Regions from separate parts of the Terrabacter sp. 01T434 genome, predicted to be linked through region 2. Evidence: predicted binding sites of a transcription regulator. Region 2 holds the regulator's gene; the other holds the start of a gene.

Region 1 (10,785 bases), on a different contig from region 2:
GCGAGCGCCTCGCGGTCGCCATACGCCTCCCAGAGGGCCCACGGCACCCACGCTGCCGCGTCGCTCCAGATGGCCGTGCTCTCGGGCGCCGGGAAGTCCGACGGCGCGTCGACGTACTTGAGGACGTCGGGCACGACGAAGGGCACGAGACCGTCGGCATGCTGCTGCTCGAGGTCGACGTCGGCCAGCCAGTTGTCCAGGAAGCCCGACACGTCGTAGAGGTAGGCGGCGCTCGGGGCGAAGGCGGCGATGTCACCGGTCCAACCCAGCCGCTCGTCGCGCTGCGGACAGTCGGTGGGCACGTCGAGGAAGTTGCCCTTGAGGCCCCAGACGACGTTGTGGTGGAGCTGGTTGAGCAGCTCGTCGGAGCACTCCAGGGTGCCGGTGCGCCGCAGCTCGGAGTGCACCACGACCGCCTCGATGGCGTCGGGGGTCAGCTCGCCGGGCCAGCCGGTCACCTCTGCGTAGCGGAAGCCGTGGAAGGTCATGGTGGGCTCGAAGACGTCCTCTCCCCCGCTGAGGACGAAGCGGTCCGTCGCCTTCGCCGAACGCAGCGGGCGGGTGCCCAGCTCGTCGTGCTCGAGCACCTCGGCGTGCCGGAGGGTGATCTCCGTGCCGACCGGTCCCCGCACGGTGAAGCGCAGCCAGCCGACGAGGTTCTGACCGAAGTCGACGAGCGTGGCACCCGCGGGCGAGGCCCACACCTTGACCGGCTTCAGCACCTCGTGCCGGCGCACGGGAGGTCCGGCGTACGGCTCGAGCCGGGCGGCGTCGTGCTCCACCACGTGCACCCCCACCCACCCGGTCAGGTCCGCCCCCGGAGCCGTCCACGCGGTGGAGGCGAGCCGGGCGTCGATCGTCTGGCCGTCGTAGAGGTCGTTCGCGGTGGTCGCGGACGGTCCCGCCTGCCACGTGGTGTCGGTGCCCACGACCTGGCGGTGGCCGTCGGCGAACTCCACGTGCAGCTCCACCAGGCCGGCCAGCTCGGAACCGTAGAAGGCTCTCTTCCCGCTCCACCCGAGCCGGCCGCGGAACCAGCCGTTGCCTAGCGCGAGCCCGAGCACCGAGACCTCGGCCACGAGGGGGGTGACGTCGTAGGAGCGGTAACGCAGGCGCCACTCGTAGCTGCTCCACCCGGGAGTGAGGACCTCGTCGCTGACGGCCGCGCCGTTGATGCTCGGTTCGACGACGCCGTGCGCCGTGACGTGGAGGGTGGCAGCGACCACGTCGCCGTGCCCCGCGGCGAGGTCGAACTCTTTGCGCAGCAACGGGGCTCCGGCGAAGTCCTGGTCGGGTGCGATGAGGTCTGCGGTCCAGACGTGGGTCATGGTTCCCTTTCGGAGGATGGTGCGACGTCCGGCCGGCCGTGCGACCGGCAGGGTCGTGCAAGTCGGTGTCAGCCCTTGACGGCGCCGGAGGTCATGCCCGCGACGATCTTGCGATTGAAGAAGATGAAGAGGACGAGTGGCGGGATCGTCACGAGCACGATGTTCATGAAGAGCAGGTTGTACTGCGTGCTGAACTGGCTCAGGAAGTTGTAGAGCGTCAGTTGCACGGTGGCGTTCTCGTCACCGGGCAGGAAGTACAGCGGGTTGACGAAGTCGTTGAAGATGAAGACCGACGACGTGAGAATCACGGTGATCGTGACCGGACGGAGCAAGGGGAAGATCACCCGGAAGAACAAGCCCAGGCCCGTGCACCCGTCGATCATGGCGGCCTCGTCGAGCTCGCGCGGGATGGCCGCGACGAAGGCGCGGAAGAGCAGCACGCAGAACGACATGTTGAAGGCCACCTCGACGAGTATCAGGCCCGGCAGGGTCTTGAAGAGGTGCATCTGCTGGAGCACCCAGATGGTCGGGACGACCGCCGGGGGGATGATCAGGCCGGAGAGCACCAGGAGGTTCGCGATGTTCGCGGCGCGGCCGGGTCGTCTCTGGATGACGTAGCCCACCATGGCGCACAGCACCACGAGGATCGTCACCGATGCCACGGTGAGGATGATGCTGTTCCGGAACGCCGTGACGAGGATGCTGTCGCGTGCGGCAAACACCTCCTTGACGTTGTCGAGGACCGTCCACTCGGTCGGCAGCGAGAAGGTCAGGTCCGCGGACTCCGACTCGTTCTTCGAGGCCGTGAGGAACATGAAGATGAAGGGGACTATGAACACGACCGCGGCGACGACGAGTGCCACGACCTCGAGCGAGGTGCGTCGAACGGCTCTCATGACTCCACCTCCCGCGAGTTGAAGTAGCGCGACAGCGGATAGATGATCAGCGTCACGAGGATGAAGAGGACGACGTTGCCGGCGGTCGAGAGGCCGAAGAACCCCGCCTGGTAGGTCTTGTAGATGATCGAGGCGATGACGTCGCTGCTGAAGCCGGGTCCGCCGCCGGTCATGGTCCAGATGAGGTCGAAGGACCGGAGGCCGCCGATGAGGGAGAGCAGGATGACGGTGAACGTCGCAGGGCGCGAGAGGGGAACCGTGACGTTGCGGAACTTGGTCCAGACCCCGCCGCCGTCGACGTCGACGGCCTCGTAGTAGTCCTTGGGGATCGCGAGGATGCCGGCAATGTAGATGAGGGTGGCGAGCCCGACGCCCTTCCAGACGTCGACGAGGGCGACCGAGAGCAGCGCGGTGCTCGGGTCACCCAGCCAGTCCGGCGCGGTGATGCCGACCTTGGCCAGCACGGCCGAGACGACACCGACGTCGGGCTGGAGCAAAACGCTGAAGGTGATGCCGACGGCGACCGTGCTGACGAGCACCGGGAAGAAGATGACCGAGCGCATCAGGCCGCGCGACCGGATCGGGCCGGTGAGCAGCACCGCGAGGAGCATCCCCAGCACCACCTTGAGTCCGCTGGTGACGACGGCATAGATGAGCGTGTTCTTCAGGCCGCTCACCAGGGCCTGCTCGGAGAAGAACTGGCGGAAGTTGTCGAGGCCGATGAACTCCGAGTCGAACAGGGTCCAACGGGTGAAGGCGAAGTAGAACGAGATGACCGTCGGGACGAGGAAGATCAGGCCGTAGACGATGCCCGCGGGGGCGTAGAACCAGTAAGGGTAGGTCTGCGCCCGGAGGCTGCGGACGCCCGTGGACCGCTGACCCTTCCGGCCGGCCTTGGCGTCACCGTGTGGGCCGGCCGCGCGAGCCTCGTCAGCTCGCGAGCTGATCACCATCCTGGTAGTCCCAGCTGCTTGGCCTGCTTCGTCACGTCGGCGTCGTACTGGGCCGCTCCTTCCTGGGGAGGCGTCTGCCCGGTCATGACGGCGACCATGATCTGCTCGAGCGAGGGGCCCTTGACCGGGGAGACGAACTCCAGGGCCGGGGTCGAGGTCTTGGCGTCGATGTAGGCCTGCATGTCTGCGGCGACGGGGGGCGCGTTGGCGGGCAGCTTGGAGCCCTTGACGAGGTACGGACCGGCCGGCGGGAGTGCAGAGGAGAAGGCGTCGGTGCCCGGGACCGAGGCCACGAAGGCGACGAACTTCTTCGCGGCCTCGATGTTCTTGCTCGACTTGGGGATGTACTGGCCACCCGGCTCCCAGATGGTCGCGCCGTTCGTGCTGGCGTCGTCACCGGGGATGCCGAAGAAACCGATCTTGGCGGCGTCGGCCGGAGACAGCGAGGAGACCGGGAAGGTCAGCATGGGGTACTGCGCCGCCTTGCCCTGGGCCAGTTGCTTGATCCCCTGGGCGAAGGTCAAGGAGCCCGCGCTGCTGTTGAGCCAGCCCTTCGCCTTGGGTTCGGCCGCCTTCTCGAAGCCCTTGACCGCGACCGGGTCGGTCGCGTACTTCACCTTGTTCGCCGTGTACTCCTCCGCCCACTTGGGGTTCGAGGCTGCGACGTTGTGGAAGTCCCCGAGGACGTACAGCTGCGAGGTGAAGGTGTCCTTGAGGGTGCCCAGCACCGGCGTGATCCCCGCGGCCTTGATCTTGTCGCTGTTCGACTCGAACTCCGCCCAGGTCTTGGGCACCGACAGTCCGAGCTTGGAGTAGACGTCCTTGTTGTAGAGGATGCCGCCGCCCATGGCCGTGCCCCACGGAGCGCCGTAGACCTTGCCCTTCTGGGTGACCGCCGGCAGGAACGAGGGGTCGGTGTCCTTCAGGGCTGGGTCGTTCGTCAGGTCGACGAGGGTCTTCTCCGGGCTCAGCGCCTGGAGCAGCGAGCCGGAGTTGTACCAGAAGACGTCGGCCATGTCGCCGGTCGAGAGCTTGGTCTTGACGAGGTTGTCACCGTCGGAGCCACCCGGCCGGGTCTGGGTCTTGACCGTGATGGTCGGGTTGGCCTTCTCGAACGCCGCGATGACGGCTGCCGCGGGCTTGACCGTCGTGTCCGCATTGTCGGTGAGCAGCGTGATCTCCGTCTTGCCGTCGGACGAGCCGCCGGATCCGGAGCTCGAGCAGGCCGCGAGTGGGACGAGGGAGAGGGCGGCGACCATGGCGATCGTCAGCCTGGAACGGGAACTCTTCATGGGGTACCTCCACAGCGTTGGGGCGCGGAACCGCGATTGGATGTCACCGATTTTGAATCGCTTCATTCGGTCGCTCCACGGTAGGGTCCCCCTGTGGCCGTGTCAACGGATTCGCTGAAACTTTCAGCACTCGTGCGGCAGATTCCATCACTCAACTCGAACTGGGCAGTGCGGGGGTTGACCGTCGCGAGACTTTTGCGCTTTACTCGGAAGCATTCTTCTGAAACGCTTCATACATGGCGCCCGAGGCTCCATTCACCATGACGGGATGACCAATGACGACATTCAGTGACATTGCGGGGCAGCTTGCCCAGCAGGCGATCGAGCTGCCTTCCTGGGCTTTCGGCAACTCGGGCACGCGCTTCAAGGTCTTTGGCGCGCAGGGCACCCCGCGCACCATCGAGGAGAAGCTCGCCGACGCCGCGACCGTCCACCGCTTCACGGGCCTCGCCCCGAGCGTGGCCCTGCACATCCCGTGGGACCGCGTCGACGACTACGACAAGCTCGCGCGGTTCGCCGACGACCTGGGCGTCCGGCTCGGCACGATCAACTCGAACACGTTCCAGGACGACGACTACAAGTTCGGCAGCCTCACGCACGTCGACGAGCGCATCCGCGCCAAGGCGATCGCGCACCAGATCGAGTGCATCGACGTCATGGACGCGACCGGCAGCCGGGACCTCAAGATCTGGCTCCCGGACGGCACGAACTACCCGGGCCAGGGCGACCTGCGCGACCGGCAGGACCGCCTGGCCGACTCCCTCGCCCAGGTCTACGCCCGGCTCACGGGCGAGCAGCGGCTCGTCCTCGAGTACAAGTTCTTCGAGCCGGCCTTCTACGCGACGGACGTGCCGGACTGGGGCACGTCCTACGCGCAGTGCCTCGCCCTGGGCGACCGTGCGGTCGTGTGCCTCGACACCGGCCATCACGCACCGGGCACGAACATCGAGTTCATCGTCATGCAACTGCTGCGCCTGGGGCGCCTCGGCGCCTTCGACTTCAACTCCCGCTTCTACGCCGACGACGACCTCATCGTCGGGGCGGCCGACCCGTTCCAGCTCTTCCGCATCCTCCACGAGGTCATCCGCGGCGGCGGCTACGGCGAGGGCAGCGACATCGCCTTCATGCTCGACCAGTGCCACAACGTCGAGGACAAGGTGCCGGGCCAGATCCGGTCGGTCCTCAACGTCCAGGAGATGACGGCCCGGGCGCTGCTCGTCGACCGCCAGGCCCTCGCCGAGGCCGAGCGGGCGGGTGACGTGCTCGCAGGCAACGCCGTCCTCATGGACGCGTTCTACACCGACGTCCGCGCCGACCTCGCCGACTGGCGCGCCGGCCGGGGCCTGCCCGCGGACCCGATGAGGGCGTATGCCGCCAGCGGCTACCAGGACCAGATCGTCGCCGAGCGCGTCGGGGGCACCCAGGCCGGCTGGGGCGCCTGACCGCCGCGCCCCAGCACCGGCCACCCCAGCACCGCCACCCCATGAACCCCAGAAACCTCTGAACCCAGGAAGACCACCATGACCAACGCTGCCGTTGCCGACCTGCTTGCCCGATCGAACCGCCTCGGGGCCGACCCCCGGAACACGAACTACGCCGGTGGCAACACGTCCGCCAAGGGCGCCGAGACCGACCCGGTCACGGGCGAGAAGGTCAACCTGCTGTGGGTCAAGGGTTCGGGCGGCGACCTCGGCACCCTCACCGAATCCGGTCTCGCGGTCCTGCGTCTCGACCGGATGCGCAGCCTCGTGGACGTCTATCCCGGCATCGACCGCGAGGACGAGATGGTCGCGGCCTTCGACTACTGCCTGCACGGCAAGGGCGGTGCGGCTCCCTCGATCGACACCGCGATGCACGGCCTCGTCGACGCAGCCCACGTCGACCACCTGCACCCCGACAGCGGCATCGCCATCGCCACGGCCAAGGACGGCGAGCAGCTGACCAAGGAGATCTTCGGTGACCGCGTCGTCTGGGTGCCGTGGCGCCGCCCGGGCTTCCAGCTCGGCCTCGACATCGCCGCCATCCAGGCGGCGAACCCGCAGGCCGTCGGAACGGTGCTCGGCGGCCACGGCATCACGGCCTGGGGCGACACGAGCGAGGAGGCGGAGGCGAACTCGCGGTGGATCATCGAGAGGGCCCAAGCCCACCTCGACGAGCACGGCGACCCTGAGCCGTTCGGCGGGGCAGTCCCCGGGTATGCCGCCCTGCCGCCCACCGAGCGCCGCGCCAAGGCTGCGGCCCTCGCCCCTCACATCAGGGCCGTCGCCTCCCACGACCGCACGATGGTGGGTCACTTCACCGATGCCGACGTCGTGCTCGAGTTCCTCAGCCACGACAAGCTCGCCCACCTCGCCGGGCTCGGCACCTCGTGCCCCGACCACTTCCTGCGGACCAAGGTCAAGCCTCTCGTCATCGACCTGCCCTCAACTGCCACGGTCGAGGAGGTCGTCGAGCGCCTCGCAGACCTGCACACGGCATACCGCGAGGACTACGCGGCCTACTACGAGCGCCACGCACGCCCCGACTCCCCCGCGATGCGCGGCGCCGACCCGGCGATCGTCCTCGTGCCCGGCGTCGGGATGTTCTCCTTCGGCAAGGACAAGCAGACCGCGCGCGTCGCCGGCGAGTTCTACGTCAACGCCATCAACGTGATGCGCGGCGCCGAGTCGGTCTCGACGTACGCGCCCATCGACGAGTCCGAGAAGTTCCGCATCGAGTACTGGGCCCTCGAGGAGGCCAAGCTGCAGCGGATGCCCAAGCCGCGCAGCCACGCCGGCCGCATCGCCCTCGTCACCGGCGCCGCGAGCGGCATCGGCAAGGCCATCGCGACCCGGCTCGCTGCCGAGGGGGCGTGCGTCGTCATCGCCGACCTCGACCTCGACAAGGCGCAGGCCGCCGCGACCGAGATCGCCGGCGCCAAGGGCGCCGACGTCGCGGTCGGGGTGCAGGCGGACGTCACGGACGCCGCGCAGGTGCGGGCCGCCATCGACGCCACCCTGCTCGCCTTCGGCGGGATCGACCTGCTCGTCAACAACGCCGGCCTCTCCATCAGCAAGCCGCTGCTCGACACGACCGAGGCCGACTGGGACCTCCAGCACGACGTCATGGCCAAGGGCAGCTTCCTCATGGCCCAGGCCGCGGCGCGGGCGATGATCGCCCAGCGGCTCGGCGGCGACATCCTCTACATCTCGTCGAAGAACTCCGTCTTCGCCGGCCCGAACAACATCGCCTACAGCGCCGTCAAGGCCGACCAGGCCCACCAGGTCAGGCTGCTCGCGGCCGAGCTCGGCGAGCACGGCATCCGGGTCAACGGGATCAACCCGGACGGCGTCGTGCGCGGCAGCGGCATCTTCGCGGCGGGCTGGGGGGCCAAGCGCGCCGCCGTCTACGGCGTCCCCGAGGAGGAGCTCGGCGCCTACTACGCCAAGCGGACCCTGCTCGGCCGCGAGGTGCTGCCCGAGCACGTCGCCAACGCCGCCGCGGTTCTCACGTCCGACGAGCTGAGCCACACCACCGGCCTGCACGTCCCCGTCGACGCCGGCGTCGCTGCCGCGTTCCTGCGCTGACACCATGACCGCACGGGTGTTCGGCGCCGTCGACATCGGCGCGTCCGGTGGCCGGGTCATGGCCGGCGTCGTCGACGGCGCGAGCACCACCCTGCACACGCTGCACCGGTTCCGCAACGGACCGGTGCAGCGCGACGGCCACCTCCGCTGGGACCTCACCCGGCTGTGGAACGAGGTCCTCGCCGGCCTGCGGCTGCTCGCCCGAGACTTCCCGGAGACGGAGTCCGTCGGCATCGACACGTGGGCGGTCGACTACGCCCTCCTCGATGCCGACGGTCGACTCCTCGCCGAGCCCGTCTCGTACCGTGACGGACGCACCGGGCCGGCCGTCGAGCGCGTGCACCGGCGCGTCAGCCGGGAGGAGCTGTATGCCGTCAACGGGCTCCAGTTCCTGCCGTTCACGACCATGTACCAGCTCGAGGCCGAGAGGTCGGCAGGCCTGTGGGACATGGCAGCCCACATCGTCCTGCTCCCCGACGTGCTCGCGCACCGGCTCACCGGCGTATTGCGCACCGAGACGACCAACGCCTCGACGACCGGCCTGCTCGACGCCAACACGGTCGCTTGGGCCAAGGACCTGCTCGACCGCCTCGACATCCCGCCTGGGCTGCTGCCTCCGCTCGTCGCGCCCGGCGAGGTCATCGGGCCGCTGACGCCTGGAGCAGTCGAGCAGACCGGGCTCCGCCCGGGCACCCTCGTCACCGCGGTCGGCTCCCACGACACCGCGTCGGCCGTCGTCGGCGTGCCGGCGACGACCTCCCGGTTCGCCTACGTCTCGAGCGGCACGTGGTCCCTCGCCGGGCTCGAGCTCCGGTCGCCCGTCATCACGCCGGCGAGCCGCGCGGCCAACTTCACCAACGAGGGCGGCGTCGACGGCCGGACCCGCTTCCTGCGCAACGTCGGCGGCCTGTGGCTGCTCCAGGAGTCCGTGCGCGAGTGGGAGGCGGCTGGGCTGGCGCCCGATCTCGACGCGCTCCTCGTCGCAGCCGAGCAGCTGCCCCCGGGAGGACCAGTCGTCGACGTCGACGACGACGCATTCATTCCCCCGGGCCACATGCCCGAGCGGATCGCCGCGGCCGCCGGGGGCGCCCTCCCCGACCCCGCCCACACCGTGCGTTGCATCCTCGACTCGCTCGCGACGGCATACGCCTCGACGGTGCGAGCGGCCAGCGCGCTCGCCGGAACCGGTGTCGACGTGGTCCACGTCGTCGGTGGGGGTTCCCGCAACCACCTCCTCTGCCAGGTGACCGCCGACCTGACGGGGCTGCCCGTCGTAGCCGGTCCGGTGGAGGCGACGGCCCTGGGCAACGTGCTGGTGCAGGCCCGCGCCGTCGGGGCGGCCCCGGCCACGCTCGAGCAGATCCGGGCCGACCTGGCCGCCACCCAGGCCTTGCGCGTGCACCGACCGTCATGAGACACCACGAGATGGGAGGCGATGTCGCCGACCGAGCCGGACGCGATACGTTTCTGCGGCGAGAGGAGGGCCCATGGCCACGGTGAGCATCAAGGACGTCGCGGCGCGTGCCGGCGTCTCGCTCGGGACCGTCTCCAACGTGCTCAACCGCCCCGCAGCGGTCCGGGCCGCGACGCGGGCCAGGGTCGAGGCAGCGATCGCCGAGCTCGGCTTCGTGCCCAACGCGTCGGCGAGGCAACTGGCTGCCGGGCGCTCGCGCACCATCGCCTACCTCGTGCTCGACGCGACGAACCCCTTCTTCACCGACGTCGCCCGCGGCATCGAGGAGGTGGCCAAGGCCGAGGGCCTCGCCCTCTTCATCTGCAACAGCGACCAGGACGTGGACCGCGAGGACCAGTACCTCGAGCAGCTCACGGAACTGCGTGCCCGCGGCGTCCTCATCACGGCGATGGACTACGCCAACCCCCGGCTTCAGCGGCTCCGCGAGGCCGGCGTGCCCGTCGTCCTCGTCGACCGGGCTCCGGACGACAGCGACGAGTGGTGCACGGTCGGTGTCGACGACGTCGCCGGTGGCGGGCTCGCCATCAGCCATCTCGTCGAGGCCGGCCACACCCGCCTGGCCTTCGTGGGCGGCCCCGCCGACATCCCCCAGGTCCGGGACCGTCATGTCGGCGCTGTCCGGGCGACGGTTGCGGCAGATCTGCCCGAGGATGCTCTCACCTGGATCCGCACGACGGCGCTGACGATCGCCGAGGGTCGTCGGGCCGGGGAGCGCCTGCTCGGCCTGCCACGCCGCACACGCCCGACCGGCATCTTCTGCGCCAACGACCTGCTCGCGCTCGGGCTGCTGCAGCACCTCACCCAGCACGGTGTCAGCGTCCCCCACGACGTCGCGATCGTCGGCTACGACGACATCGAGTTCGCCGCGGCCGCGGCCGTGCCCCTCACGTCGGTCTCACAGCCGCGGCACCTGCTCGGCCAGACCGCCGCCCGGCTGCTCGCCGACGAGGCCGACCCCAGCACCAAGCACGAGCACCAGCACGTCGTCTTCCCGCCCGAGCTCGTCGCCCGCGCGTCCACGGCGACGGGCTCGACGGCGAGGAGACCGGCATGAGGATCGCCCTCTTCGTCACCTGCCTCGGCGACGTCCTGTTCCCCGACGTGGGCCGGGCCACAGTGACCCTCCTCGAGCGGCTCGGCCACGAGGTCGTCTTCCCGGAGGCGCAGACGTGCTGCGGGCAGATGCACACGAACACCGGCTACCAGCACGACGCGGCGGGACTCGTGCGGCACCACGTCGACGTCTTCGAGCAGGCGCTCGCCGAGGGCTGCGACG
Region 2 (10,785 bases):
CGACTCGAGCCGTGAACGGCCCTGACAAGCCCTGACGGGCCGTGACAGGTCCGGAGATCCACAGGCCCGTCATCGGCGTGTCGAGTTGCGCGTCATCGATTCGTTCTGTCGATCGCTTCCCCTCCAGTCACAACTGCCCCTAGTGTTGCCTCTTGCACCTGCGTGCAGTTTCGTCGGAGGGGAAGCCGTCGACGCGGGGGTGCAGACCCACTCAAGATCGGGGTAACACATGTCGAATGAGCGCCAGCTCGCCGAGGTGCGGTTTCTGACCGTCGCCGAGGTCGCCTTGATCATGCGCGTGTCGAAGATGACCGTCTACCGGCTCGTCCACGGCGGAGACCTTCCGGCCGTACGCGTCGGCCGCTCCTTCCGGGTCCCGGAGGATGCGGTGCACAAGTACCTGGAGACGTCCTACATCGACACCGCGTGACTGCAGGTCACCACGCACCTGAGGGGGCGGCCGCGACCACCGGGTCCGACCGCCCCCTTCGGTGTGCACCAGGTGGCGTGATCCACACGCTTTTGGGGTAGCGGCCCTCACGCGCTACGCTGTCAATCCTGTTCGGCTCGTGAAGTTCGACCTATCCTCCTTCGAGGTGTGTCGACGCAGGTCGGCACCAGCTCAGTTCGAGGACACGTCACACGACAAGGACAACCATGGGTTCTGTCATCAAGAAGCGCCGCAAGCGGATGGCGAAGAAGAAGCACCGCAAGCTGCTGCGCAAGACGCGTCACCAGCGTCGCAACAAGAAGTGACCTGACCAGCTCAGGTTCCGGCGGCATCGCCCCGCACGCTCTCGACCCTCGCCATCGGTGGGGGTCGTTCGCGTGCTGGGACACGATGCCTGCACGCGTCTGCCGCTGAGAGGCTCGACACATCCGGGTATCCGCACCGGGCCCGGCCACGAATGCGGCCACGCATCGATAGGCTTCCAGTGCGGGGGAGCGAGGGCTGCTCCGCAGCGCGCGCCGGGCCGGGCGTGCACGACGCGTCCGCACCCATGTCGACAGGAGGAGCCGATGGCCAAGGTCGTCCTCGTCACAGGGGTGTCGCGCTACCTCGGTGGCCTCTACGCGCGCCGGCTGTCGACGGACCCCTCGATCGAGCGCATCCTCGGCGTCGACGTCGTGCCCCCGAAGCACTCGATCGGCCGGGCCGAGTTCGTCCGCGCGGACATCCGCAACCCGATGATCGGTCGGATCATGGCGCAGGCCGAGGTCGACACGGTCGTGCACATGAACGTCATCGCGACTCCCAAGGACACCGGCGGCCGGGTGACCCAGAAGGAGATCAACGTCATCGGCACGATGCAGCTGCTCGCTGCGTGCCAGAAGTCCGAGTCGGTGAAGCGACTCGTCGTGAAGTCGTCCGCCGCCGTCTACGGCTCCTCGCCCCGCGACCCCGCGATGTTCACCGAGGACATGAACCCCAAGACCCTGCCGCGCACCGGCTTCGGCAAGGACTCGGTCGAGGTCGAGGGGTACGTCCGTGGTTTCTCCCGGCGCCGGCCCGACGTGGAGATCACCATGCTGCGCCTGGCCAACGTCGTCGGCCCGAGCATCCACACGGCCATCACCGACTACTTCTCGCTGCCCGTCGTCCCGGTCCCGTTGGGCTACGACGCGCGGTTCCAGTTCGTCCACGAGGACGACGCGACGGCCGCCATGATCCTGGCGACCACCGGCCCACCCGCCGGCATCGTCAACGTCGCGGGTGACGGGTTCCTCACCGTCACGCAGTGCACGGCGATCGCCCGCCGCCCGGTCGTCCCCGTCCCGCTCTCGGCGGCCGGCGTCATCGGCACCATCGTCAGGCGCAGCGGCCTGGCCGACTTCTCGTCCGACCAGCTGACCTTCCTCGCCTTCGGCCGCGGCCTCGACACCGCACGGATGCGCTCGGTGCTCGACTTCGAGCCGCACTTCACCACCCGCGAGGCGTTCGAGGACTACGCCCGCCACCTTCGTCCGGCCGTGCCAGGCGTGGAGGGTGTCGGTGAGGTCGTCAGCGACGCCGCAGGCGGCACCGCCGCAGCACTCTCCCGTGTCTTCGACAGGATCCAGCCGTGACCGCCGACCCCACCAAGGCCCCAGCCTCGGAGCAGGCCACGCCCTCGACTGCTCCGGCTGAGCAGGGTGCGACGCCACAGCCCGAGGCGACGACGTCCGCCGCAAAGAAGACCGCCACCAAGAAGACCGCGAAGAAGATGGCGGCAGCGAAGAAGCCCGCGACGAAGAGGGCTGCGACGAAGAAGCCCGCGACGAAGAAGCCCGCGACGACGAAGCCCGCGACGACGAAGACCCGGGCGAAGGGGGCAACGGTCGAGAAGGCCCCGCCGAAGCAGAGTGCGCCCAAGGCCCGACCGGCTCGCGGCGCATTCGCAGCCGGTGCTGCCCGGGCGTCAGGCGAGCGGCGTCGGCGGAGCGGCACGCCCCTCATCCCGACTGCCCCCGTCGACCTCAGCCCGGCCCGGCGGCTGGCTGCGGGCTCCGACGACACGGCGGACGAGGTCATCGTGGCGGCCGTCACGGAGGGCCCGACGGAGCCCGAGACGTCAGCGGCGATGACGCCCGGGGCCATCGAGGCGACGACCGGGGAGGAGACGACCGGGGAGGCGACGACCGGGGAGGCGACGACCGGGACCACGGGTCGCGAGCCCGGGGCGGTCGACGTGGCGGACGTCGCCGAGCCCGACGAGCCGTCCGACGCCCTGCCAGCCGAGCCGACCCCGGCCCGGACCCGGCCCAGTCGCGCCTCGATGCGTTCGACGCGTCGGGCCACCACCGGCGCGCCCACCCGTCTGCGCGCCGTCCCGTCGGTCGACTCGGACACCCCCCACGACGAGGCGCGCGGCGCAGACCCGGGCCCACGGCATACGCCATCGCCGACGGAGGGCGGCTGGGAGCACGCTCTGACCTCGGGGCTGCAGTCGCGCGCCGAGAAGCTCGTCGGCGCGGTGCTCGAGGGCGCCGAGTTCTCCTCGGAGTCCCGACCCGGCCCGACCGAGCTCGTGGAGCTCGCCGTCAACGTGCTGCGCGCGGCTGCCACCTCGGCCGGCGTGCCCGCCGAGGAGGCCGAGCGTCAGGTCGCCGAGGCGCTCGCGTACCTGCGGCGCCGCCTGACCGGCGACTACGTCGTCGACGAGTTCGGGTTCGACGAGGACTACACCGTCAGCGTCCACCTGCCCCTGCTGCGCCCGCTCTACCAGAAGTGGTTCCGGGTCGAGGTGCGCGGCATCGAGAACATCCCCGACGTCGGCGGTGCCCTCGTCGTGGGCAACCACTCCGGCACCATCGCCATGGACTCGCTCATGACGCAGGTCGCCGTCTACGACGAGCACCCGCGCCACCGGCACCTGCGGATGCTCGGAGCCGACCTCGTCTTCCAGATGCCCTTCATCGGCACCATGGCCCGCCGCTCCGGCACCACCCTGGCGGCCAACTCCGACGCGGAGCGGCTGCTCAGCAACGGCGCGCTGGTCGGGGTCTGGCCCGAGGGGTTCAAGGGCGTCGGCAAGCCGTTCAGCGAGCGCTACAAGCTGCAGCGCTTCGGCCGCGGCGGGTTCGTCTCGGCGGCCCTGCGCGCCGGCGTGCCCATCGTGCCGGTGTCGATCGTCGGGGCCGAGGAGATCTACCCGATCCTCGGCAACATGCCGGCGGTCGCGCGGCTGCTCGGGCTGCCCTACGCCCCGATCACGCCGACGTTCCCGCTGCTCGGTCCGCTCGGGATGGTGCCGCTGCCGAGCAAGTGGCTCATCGAGTTCGGGCCGCCGATCGAGACCACGAGCTTCGGGCCCGAGGCGGCCGACGACCCGATGCTCGTCTTCGACCTCACCGACCAGGTGCGAGAGACGATCCAGCAGACGCTCTACAGCCTGTTGATGCAGCGCAAGTCCGTCTTCCTCTGAGACGTCCACCGAGACGTCCACCGAGGCGGCGCGGGACATCAGCGGTCCCGCGCGTCAGGGGAGGCCAGGGGGCGGCAGGATCGTGGTGGGCAGCACCTTGGTCGGCAGCAGGGGGACGGCGAGCGTGACCGACGGCACCGAGATCGTCGCCCCGGGCAGGGTGACCCCGCCGCCACCGATCCCGATGGTCGAGGACGTGACGCCGACGTGCGGAAGGCTCACCGTCGCGCCGGGCAGGGTGACGCCACCGCCACCGACACCCACCGACGAGCTGCCCACGCCGACGCCCGGCAGGTTGACGGTGCCGCCGGGCAGCGGGAGGCCCGTGACGGGCGGCACCGACGCGCCGGGCAGGGGCGGAGCCGACTGCGGGGGTCGCGAGAGTGTGACGCCGCCGGGCTGGGACGGCAGCGCGCCGGGGGCGGACGTGCCGCTGCCGGGGCTGCCGGGCCGGGCCGTTCCAGTCAGGCCCGCGAGCGTCTGCCTGGCCGCTGTGGCGCGCTCGCCACACGCGCCGCAGGCTGCCAGCTCCCGCAACGTCGCAACGTCTCCGGCCCCGAGCAGGTTGCGCAGGCGCTGCCACGCCGGTAGCGACGCCGCGGGCACGCGCGGCCGCATGGCGTCGACCTGCGGGATGGCCCGAGCGTAGAAGTCCGACAGCTCCGTCAGCGCCTCGGTGCGCTGCTCCGTCCGGTAGACCTCCATGAGGATCGTCTGGGCGCGGCTGGTGGCGTCGGTCGCCGCGTCGTAGGCCGCGTCGAGGTCGTGTGTCGAGGGGTGGCCGGCGTCGATGAGGTCGCGCGCCTCACCGATGTGCTCCTGCGCCTGGGCGAGGTAGGTCAGGCCCTGGTCGTAGCGGGAGCCTGCGAGCTGGACCGCGACGCGGTCGAGCAGCTGCTTGACCCCGTAGAGCGCGTCACCGGGCACCGCCGAGCGGGACGCGAAGCCGAGGGCCCCGCCGATGACGAGGATGCTGGCGGCAGCGGCAGCGATCATCTTCAGGGGTTTGGCCGCCACCCGCAGCACGGACACGGTGCCACCCATTCCCGGGGTGCCGTCCGTGGGGAGGGGCGCGGCCGCGGGCGCGACGTCGGCCGCGTCGTCAGCGAGCAGGCGGGCCCTCAGGTCGGAGACGAACTCGGCGCGCGGGGCGAGGCCCGCCTGCTCGACCGACTGGACGGCGTGGAGCACGGCGACGAGCTCGAGGATGCCGGGCTCGGCCACCGGTTCGCCGTCGAGGGCGCGTTGGAGGAGCTCGCCGTCGGCTCTGGGTCCGAGGTCCATGTCCCCTCCTTCGTCTCTCGCTTCTCTCGCGTGTCTCGCGTGTGTCGTCGTGCCCGGCCTGGTGGTGGTCAGTCGTGGATGCTGCTGGCGCATCGTCCCCGTCAGGGCGGGAATGGTCTCCCCTCCTGACGCGGCGCCCCGTGCGGGCACGTCGCGGCACGGCATACGACACGGCATACGGCGAGGGGTGGGTGGTGCGGGCCGAGCGTCGGGACGAGCCCACACGCGCCGCCCCTACACCGTGAGAACGACGAGGGTGCCGGTCGGGTTACGCAGGTCACAGCTCGACCCCCTCCAGCGTCCTGCGCAGGGCCCGCGTCGCCCGCAGCTGCAGCTGCTTGACGGCCCCCTCGGACTTGCCGAGCACCTTCGCCGTGTCAGCGAGGCTGAGCCCCTGGAGGAAGCGCAGGGTGATGCACTCCGCCTGGTCGGAGCCGAGATCCCTGATCGCCGAGACGAGCCGCTCGTCGCGCAGCCGCGTCAGCACCTCGGTGTCGGGGGAGTCGACCCGCTCGTCGGCGTCCCGCATGTCCGCGGTCGCGACCTCGAAGCGGAACTTCGCCGACTTCACGTGGTCGGCGATGAGGTTGCGCGCGATGGTGACGAACCAGGCGGCGATGTCCTTGCCCTGCCACGTGAACGAGTCGATCCGTCGCATCGCCCGCAGGAACGTCTCGGACGTGAGGTCCTCCGCGAGCGCGCGGTTGGCCACGCGGACGAGGACGTAGCGGAAGACGGTGTCGACGTAGACGTCGTAGAGCAGCGCGAAGGCATCCTTGTCCCCACCCTGCGCCAGCTCCACGAGGGCGGCGACGCGGGCCTGCTCGTCAGCGTCACGCTCGACGTGGCGCCGGGAGGTGTGCGAGCCGGGCGGCCCGGGGGCGGCCCGGGTGAGCTCGGCACGGTCGGCCCCCTCGTTGGCCAGGGCCGCCCAGACGGCGTCGAGCGCGGACCGCCAGGTGGGCACGACCGGCAGGCCGAAGCCTCCGGGGGCGGGCATCGCGAGCACGGGCGTGGGGGCCACGAGGGTCGGCGCGGCCCCGCGGACAGGTGTCAGCAGCACTCGCGCCGGGGTCGTTCCCGACGCGGTGACAGGTGGGTACCGGCGCCCCGGTGTCCTGTTCGCGCGCATCGTGCACAGTCTGTCTCACTACGCCCTCGGGCGGGACCCCCCACGCGGCGTCTGTGGCGCATCGAACGCGCCGCTGGGGCGTGCGTGCCCAGCGGGCGTGCCTACAGTGGGTTCCATGTCGAGCGAACCATCCGCCGAGGCTCCCGTGCTGCGGTCGGCACCTCGCGTCGTCCTGCTCGGGCGCCCCGGCTGCCACCTCTGTGACGAGGCCCGCGCCGTGGTCGAGCGCGTGGCCGGCGAGCTGGGCGTGGCCTGGCAGGAGCAGTCCGTCGACGACGACCCCGAGCTGCTGCGGCGCTATGCCGAGCAGATCCCCGTGACGTTCGTCGACGGGAAGCGCCACGACTTCTGGCGGGTCGACGAGACGCGCCTGCGCGCCGCCTTGCAGTGACCTGCCTCAGCGGCGCGTCCCATGCCGTGGTAGGCCGCTGAAGTCAACTTTGTGCATGGGTTCACAAACGTCTAGCCTGAACGGGTCCCCACGTGCTCCGCGTTCGGGACAAAGCCTCGTTCGAGAGGAGCCGGTGAGCAAGAGTGACCGCCGACCCAGCACTGCGTCGAGAGATCCCCGACGCAACCGTCGCGCGGCTTCCCGAGTACCTCCGAACGCTCTCCCGCCTCGCTGAGGACGGCGTCCTCTCGGTCTCGTCCGAGGAGCTCGCGGCCGAAGTCGGAGTGCGCTCCGCGCAGCTTCGCAAGGACCTCAGCCATCTCGGCTCCTACGGCGTACGCGGCGTGGGCTACGACGTCGAGACGCTCGCGCTCGAGATCTCCCGCGCCCTCGGCCTGACCGAGGACTGGCCCGTGGCCATCGTCGGCATGGGCAACCTCGGACACGCGCTCGCCTCCTACTCCGGTTTCGTCACGAAGGGTTTCCGGATCGTCGGGCTCTACGACGACGACCCCGCGCTCGCCGACGAGCGCATCGTCGGCGTGCCGATCCGCCCGCTCGCCGAGCTCACCGCGCACCACGCCGTGGACCCGATCGCCATCGGTGTCATCGCGACGCCCGCGCCCGCCGCCCAGGCCGTGTGCGACGCCCTCGTCGGCGCCGGCATCAGCTCGATCCTCAACTTCGCCCCTGCCGTGCTGTCCGTGCCGAGCGGCGTGGACGTACGCCGTGTCGACCTCTCGACGGAGCTGCAGATCCTCGCCTTCCACGCCCAGCGCAAGTCCCTCGCCGCGGGCGACCTCCGGTCGGCGGTGGTGGCCCAGTGAACCTGCTCGTCATCGGACTGTCCCACCACACGGCACCCCTGTCGGTGCTCGAGGCGCTGTCCGAGCGCCCAGACCGAGCCGAGGCCATCTCGGCCTCGGTCCTCGGGTCGGCCACGGCCACCGAAGCGGTCGTGCTCTCGACGTGCAACCGCCTCGAGGTGTACGCGTCGGTGCCGGCCTTCCACCCCGCCGTCGCCGCGATCGGCGAGGCGCTCGCGCTCGCGGCCGGCATCGAGGAGCCGTCGCGAACCCGTCGGCCCGCCGAGCTGACGCCGGGCGCACCGGCGGATGCGTTCGCCGCCCGTGCCGAGGCGCTCGCCGACCACCTCTACGTCCGCTACGACGACGCGGCCGTCGCCCACGCCTTCACCGTGGCCTGCGGGCTCGACTCGATGGCCGTCGGTGAGGCCCAGATCCTCGGTCAGATGCGTGACGCGCTCGCCGGAGCCCAGGGCCGGGGACAGGTGGGGGAGTCGCTCAACGCGCTCTTCCAGGGTGCCCTCCGTGTCGGCAAGCGCGCCCACGCCGAGACCGACATCGACCAGCACAGCGTCTCGCTCGTGCAGATCGCTCTCGAGGAGGCGGCCTCCGTCCTCGGACCGCTCGACAGCGTCTCCACCGCGGTGGTCGGAGCCGGGGGGATGAGTGGCCTGGCCGCCGCGACCGCCCGCCGCCAGGGCGTCGAGTCCCTCACCATCGTCAACCGCACCCCCGAGCGCGCCGAGCGCCTCGCCGCCGCGACGTCCGGAGTGGCCCGGTCGTGGTCCGAGCTGCCCGACGTGCTCGCTGCGAGCGACCTCGTGATCACCTGCACCGGGGCGGTCGGCCACGTCATCAACGCCGACATGCTCACCGAGAGCGCAGCCCGTCGCGACGGTCGCCCGCAGGTCGTCGTCGACCTCGCGCTCCCGCGCGACGTCGAGCCCGTGGACTCCTGGCCGCACGCCGTGCCGGCTGTCACCCTCGTCGACCTCCAGGCCCTGGGACTCCTCCTCGAGGGGCGTGCCGACACGACGCAGGTCGTGCGGGTCCGTGAGCTCGTCACGGGCGAGGTGGCCGACTACCTGACGCGCCGCATGGAGAAGTCCGTGGCCCCCACCGTGGCCGCGCTGCGCGAGCGGGCCGCCACTCTCGTCGCGACCGAGATGGACCGGCTCGACCAACGGCTCCCGGGACTCGACGAGGCGACGAGGGCCGAGGTCGGCCTCGCCGTGCACCGCATCGTCGAGAAGCTGCTCCACACGCCGACCATGCGGGTCAAGGAGTTCGCCATGGAGGGGAGCGGGGACGACTACGCCGCAGCCCTTCGCGAGCTCTTCGACCTCGAGCCCAAGGACGTCGCCAACGTGTCCACGCCCCCCAAGCGGGCCCAGACATGAGCGCCCTGCGCCTCGGCACGCGCCGTTCGGCCCTCGCGACCACACAGTCCCGCTGGGTGGCCGACCGCCTGCGCGAGGCCGGCCACGAGGTCGAGCTCGTCGAGATCACGACCGAGGGCGACGTGTCCGGTGAGCTGCTCACCGCCATCGGTGGCACCGGCGTCTTCGCCGCAGCCATCCGCCGTGCCCTCCTCGAGGGCCGCATCGACGTCGCCGTGCACTCGCTCAAGGACCTGCCGACGACGCCCGAGCCGGGGCTCGTGGTCGCGGCCGTACCGGTGCGCGAGGACAGCCGCGACGTGCTCGTGGCCCGCGACGGCCTCACGCTCGGCGAGCTGCCCGCGGGTTCTGTCGTCGGCACCGGCTCGCCGCGTCGCACGGCCCAGCTCGCAGCGCTCGGGCTCGGCATCGAGATTCGTCCGATCCGCGGAAACGTCGACACGAGAATCGGATTCGTCTCCACTGGTGCACTCGACGCCGTCGTGCTGGCCCGGGCGGGTCTCGCTCGCCTCGGACGTCTCGACGAGGCCACCGAGGTGATCGACCCCATCCAGGTGCTCCCCGCCCCCGGGCAGGGCGCCCTGGCCGTCGAGTGCCGGTCCGACCGCGACGACGTCGTGGCCGCGGTCTCGGTGCTCGACGACCCCGACACCCGCGCCTGCGTCGTCGCCGAGCGCTCCCTTCTTGCCGCGCTCGAGGCCGGGTGCACCGCGCCCGTCGGGGCGCTCGCCGAGGTCGTCGAGGGCGACGACGGCCTCGAGCTGTCGCTGCGTGCCTTCGCCGGCACCGAGGACGGCTCCGTCGAGCTGCGTCGCTCCCTCGTCGGCCCCTACTGCGAGCCGGAGGTCCTCGGCTCGCGTCTCGCCCGAATCCTGCTGGAGGACGGCGCCGCCGACATCCAGATCGCCACCACGTCAGCTGGACCTGCCCCAGACCACGCCCCACACCAACCGGAGCAAGTTTCGTGACTCCTTCCCGCCAGCCGTCCGAGCAGACGGACCCCACTCCCACCCACGCGACGACGCCGGCGCGGGTCGCCTTCGTCGGTTCCGGCCCGGGCGACCCCGGCCTGATGACCCTGCGCGGTCGCGACCTGCTCGCCGCCGCTGACGTCGTGGTCCTCGACCGCATCGCCCGTGACGACGTCGTGCTCGAGCACGCCCGACCCGCCGTCGAGATCATCGACGCGGGCCACGGCGAGCAGGGCCAGGAGCTCACCCACGCGGTGCGCGCCAAGCTCGTCGTCAAGGCGGCGAAGTCCGTGGCCCCCGGGGGTCTCGTCGTCCGTCTCATGGACGGCGACCCCGCGACCTTCAACGGCCTCGTCGAGGAGGTGCGCGCCTGCCGCAAGGCCGGCATCACTTACGACGTCGTGCCGGGAGTCTCGGCCCTCACCGCCGGGCCCACGTATGCCGGGGTCCCCCTGACGTCGAAGTCCACCGGGGCCGTCCACGTCGTCGGCGTCGAGCGTACGGCCATCGACTACTCCGCCTACGCGGCCGACACGGACACGCTCGTGCTGCTCGGCGGCACCGAGGGCATCCGGAACGCGCTCGCCGCACTTCGCGCTGCCGGCCGGCCCGCGGACTCGCTCGTGGCGCTGACGGCCCACGGCACCACGGTGCGCCAGTCGTCCGTCGCCACGACCCTGGGCGAGGCCGACGCCGTCTTCGCCGGCAAGGAGCCGCTCGCGGTCACGCTCGCCGTCGTGTCGCCCACCGTCGCCCTGCGTGACGAGTTCGACTGGTTCGAGTCCAAGCCGCTCTTCGGGTGGAAGGTCCTCGTCCCGCGCACTCAGGCCCAGGCCGGCTCGATGGTCGAGCGCCTCGCCGGCTACGGTGCGACCGCGGACGTCGTGCCCACCATC

The links. Region 2 encodes Rex, which represses fermentation and respiration genes when NADH is low (regulators of the CRP and FNR family bind a similar motif). Its sites were predicted from a motif close to CTTGTGAANNNNTTCACAAG; they were not measured.
Region 1: rhaI (L-rhamnose isomerase) is a predicted target of Rex. The motif match lies at 4,687-4,706, and genes of this name have one in related genera.

Annotation. Positions count from the first base shown of each region.
Region 1 is NZ_JBFTPP010000009.1:131,756-142,540, forward strand. It holds gene AC1DIW_RS18225 (family 78 glycoside hydrolase catalytic domain) at 1-1,328, opposite strand, end outside; gene AC1DIW_RS18230 (carbohydrate ABC transporter permease) at 1,397-2,224, opposite strand; gene AC1DIW_RS18235 (carbohydrate ABC transporter permease) at 2,221-3,177, opposite strand; gene AC1DIW_RS18240 (ABC transporter substrate-binding protein) at 3,171-4,469, opposite strand; gene rhaI (L-rhamnose isomerase) at 4,745-5,911, shown strand; gene AC1DIW_RS18250 (bifunctional aldolase/short-chain dehydrogenase) at 5,990-8,035, shown strand; gene AC1DIW_RS18255 (rhamnulokinase) at 8,040-9,449, shown strand; gene AC1DIW_RS18260 (LacI family DNA-binding transcriptional regulator) at 9,523-10,563, shown strand; gene AC1DIW_RS18265 ((Fe-S)-binding protein) at 10,560-10,785, shown strand, end outside.
Region 2 is NZ_JBFTPP010000005.1:391,982-402,766, reverse strand. It holds gene aspS (aspartate--tRNA(Asn) ligase) at 1-15, shown strand, start outside; gene AC1DIW_RS13095 (helix-turn-helix domain-containing protein) at 230-430, shown strand; gene AC1DIW_RS13090 (30S ribosomal protein bS22) at 658-756, shown strand; gene AC1DIW_RS13085 (NAD-dependent epimerase/dehydratase family protein) at 1,021-2,067, shown strand; gene AC1DIW_RS13080 (lysophospholipid acyltransferase family protein) at 2,064-3,905, shown strand; gene AC1DIW_RS13075 (DUF5667 domain-containing protein) at 3,960-5,189, opposite strand; gene AC1DIW_RS13070 (RNA polymerase sigma factor) at 5,467-6,252, opposite strand; gene AC1DIW_RS13065 (glutaredoxin family protein) at 6,437-6,712, shown strand; gene AC1DIW_RS13060 (redox-sensing transcriptional repressor Rex) at 6,856-7,539, shown strand; gene hemA (glutamyl-tRNA reductase) at 7,536-8,918, shown strand; gene hemC (hydroxymethylbilane synthase) at 8,915-9,886, shown strand; gene AC1DIW_RS13045 (bifunctional uroporphyrinogen-III C-methyltransferase/uroporphyrinogen-III synthase) at 9,883-10,785, shown strand, end outside.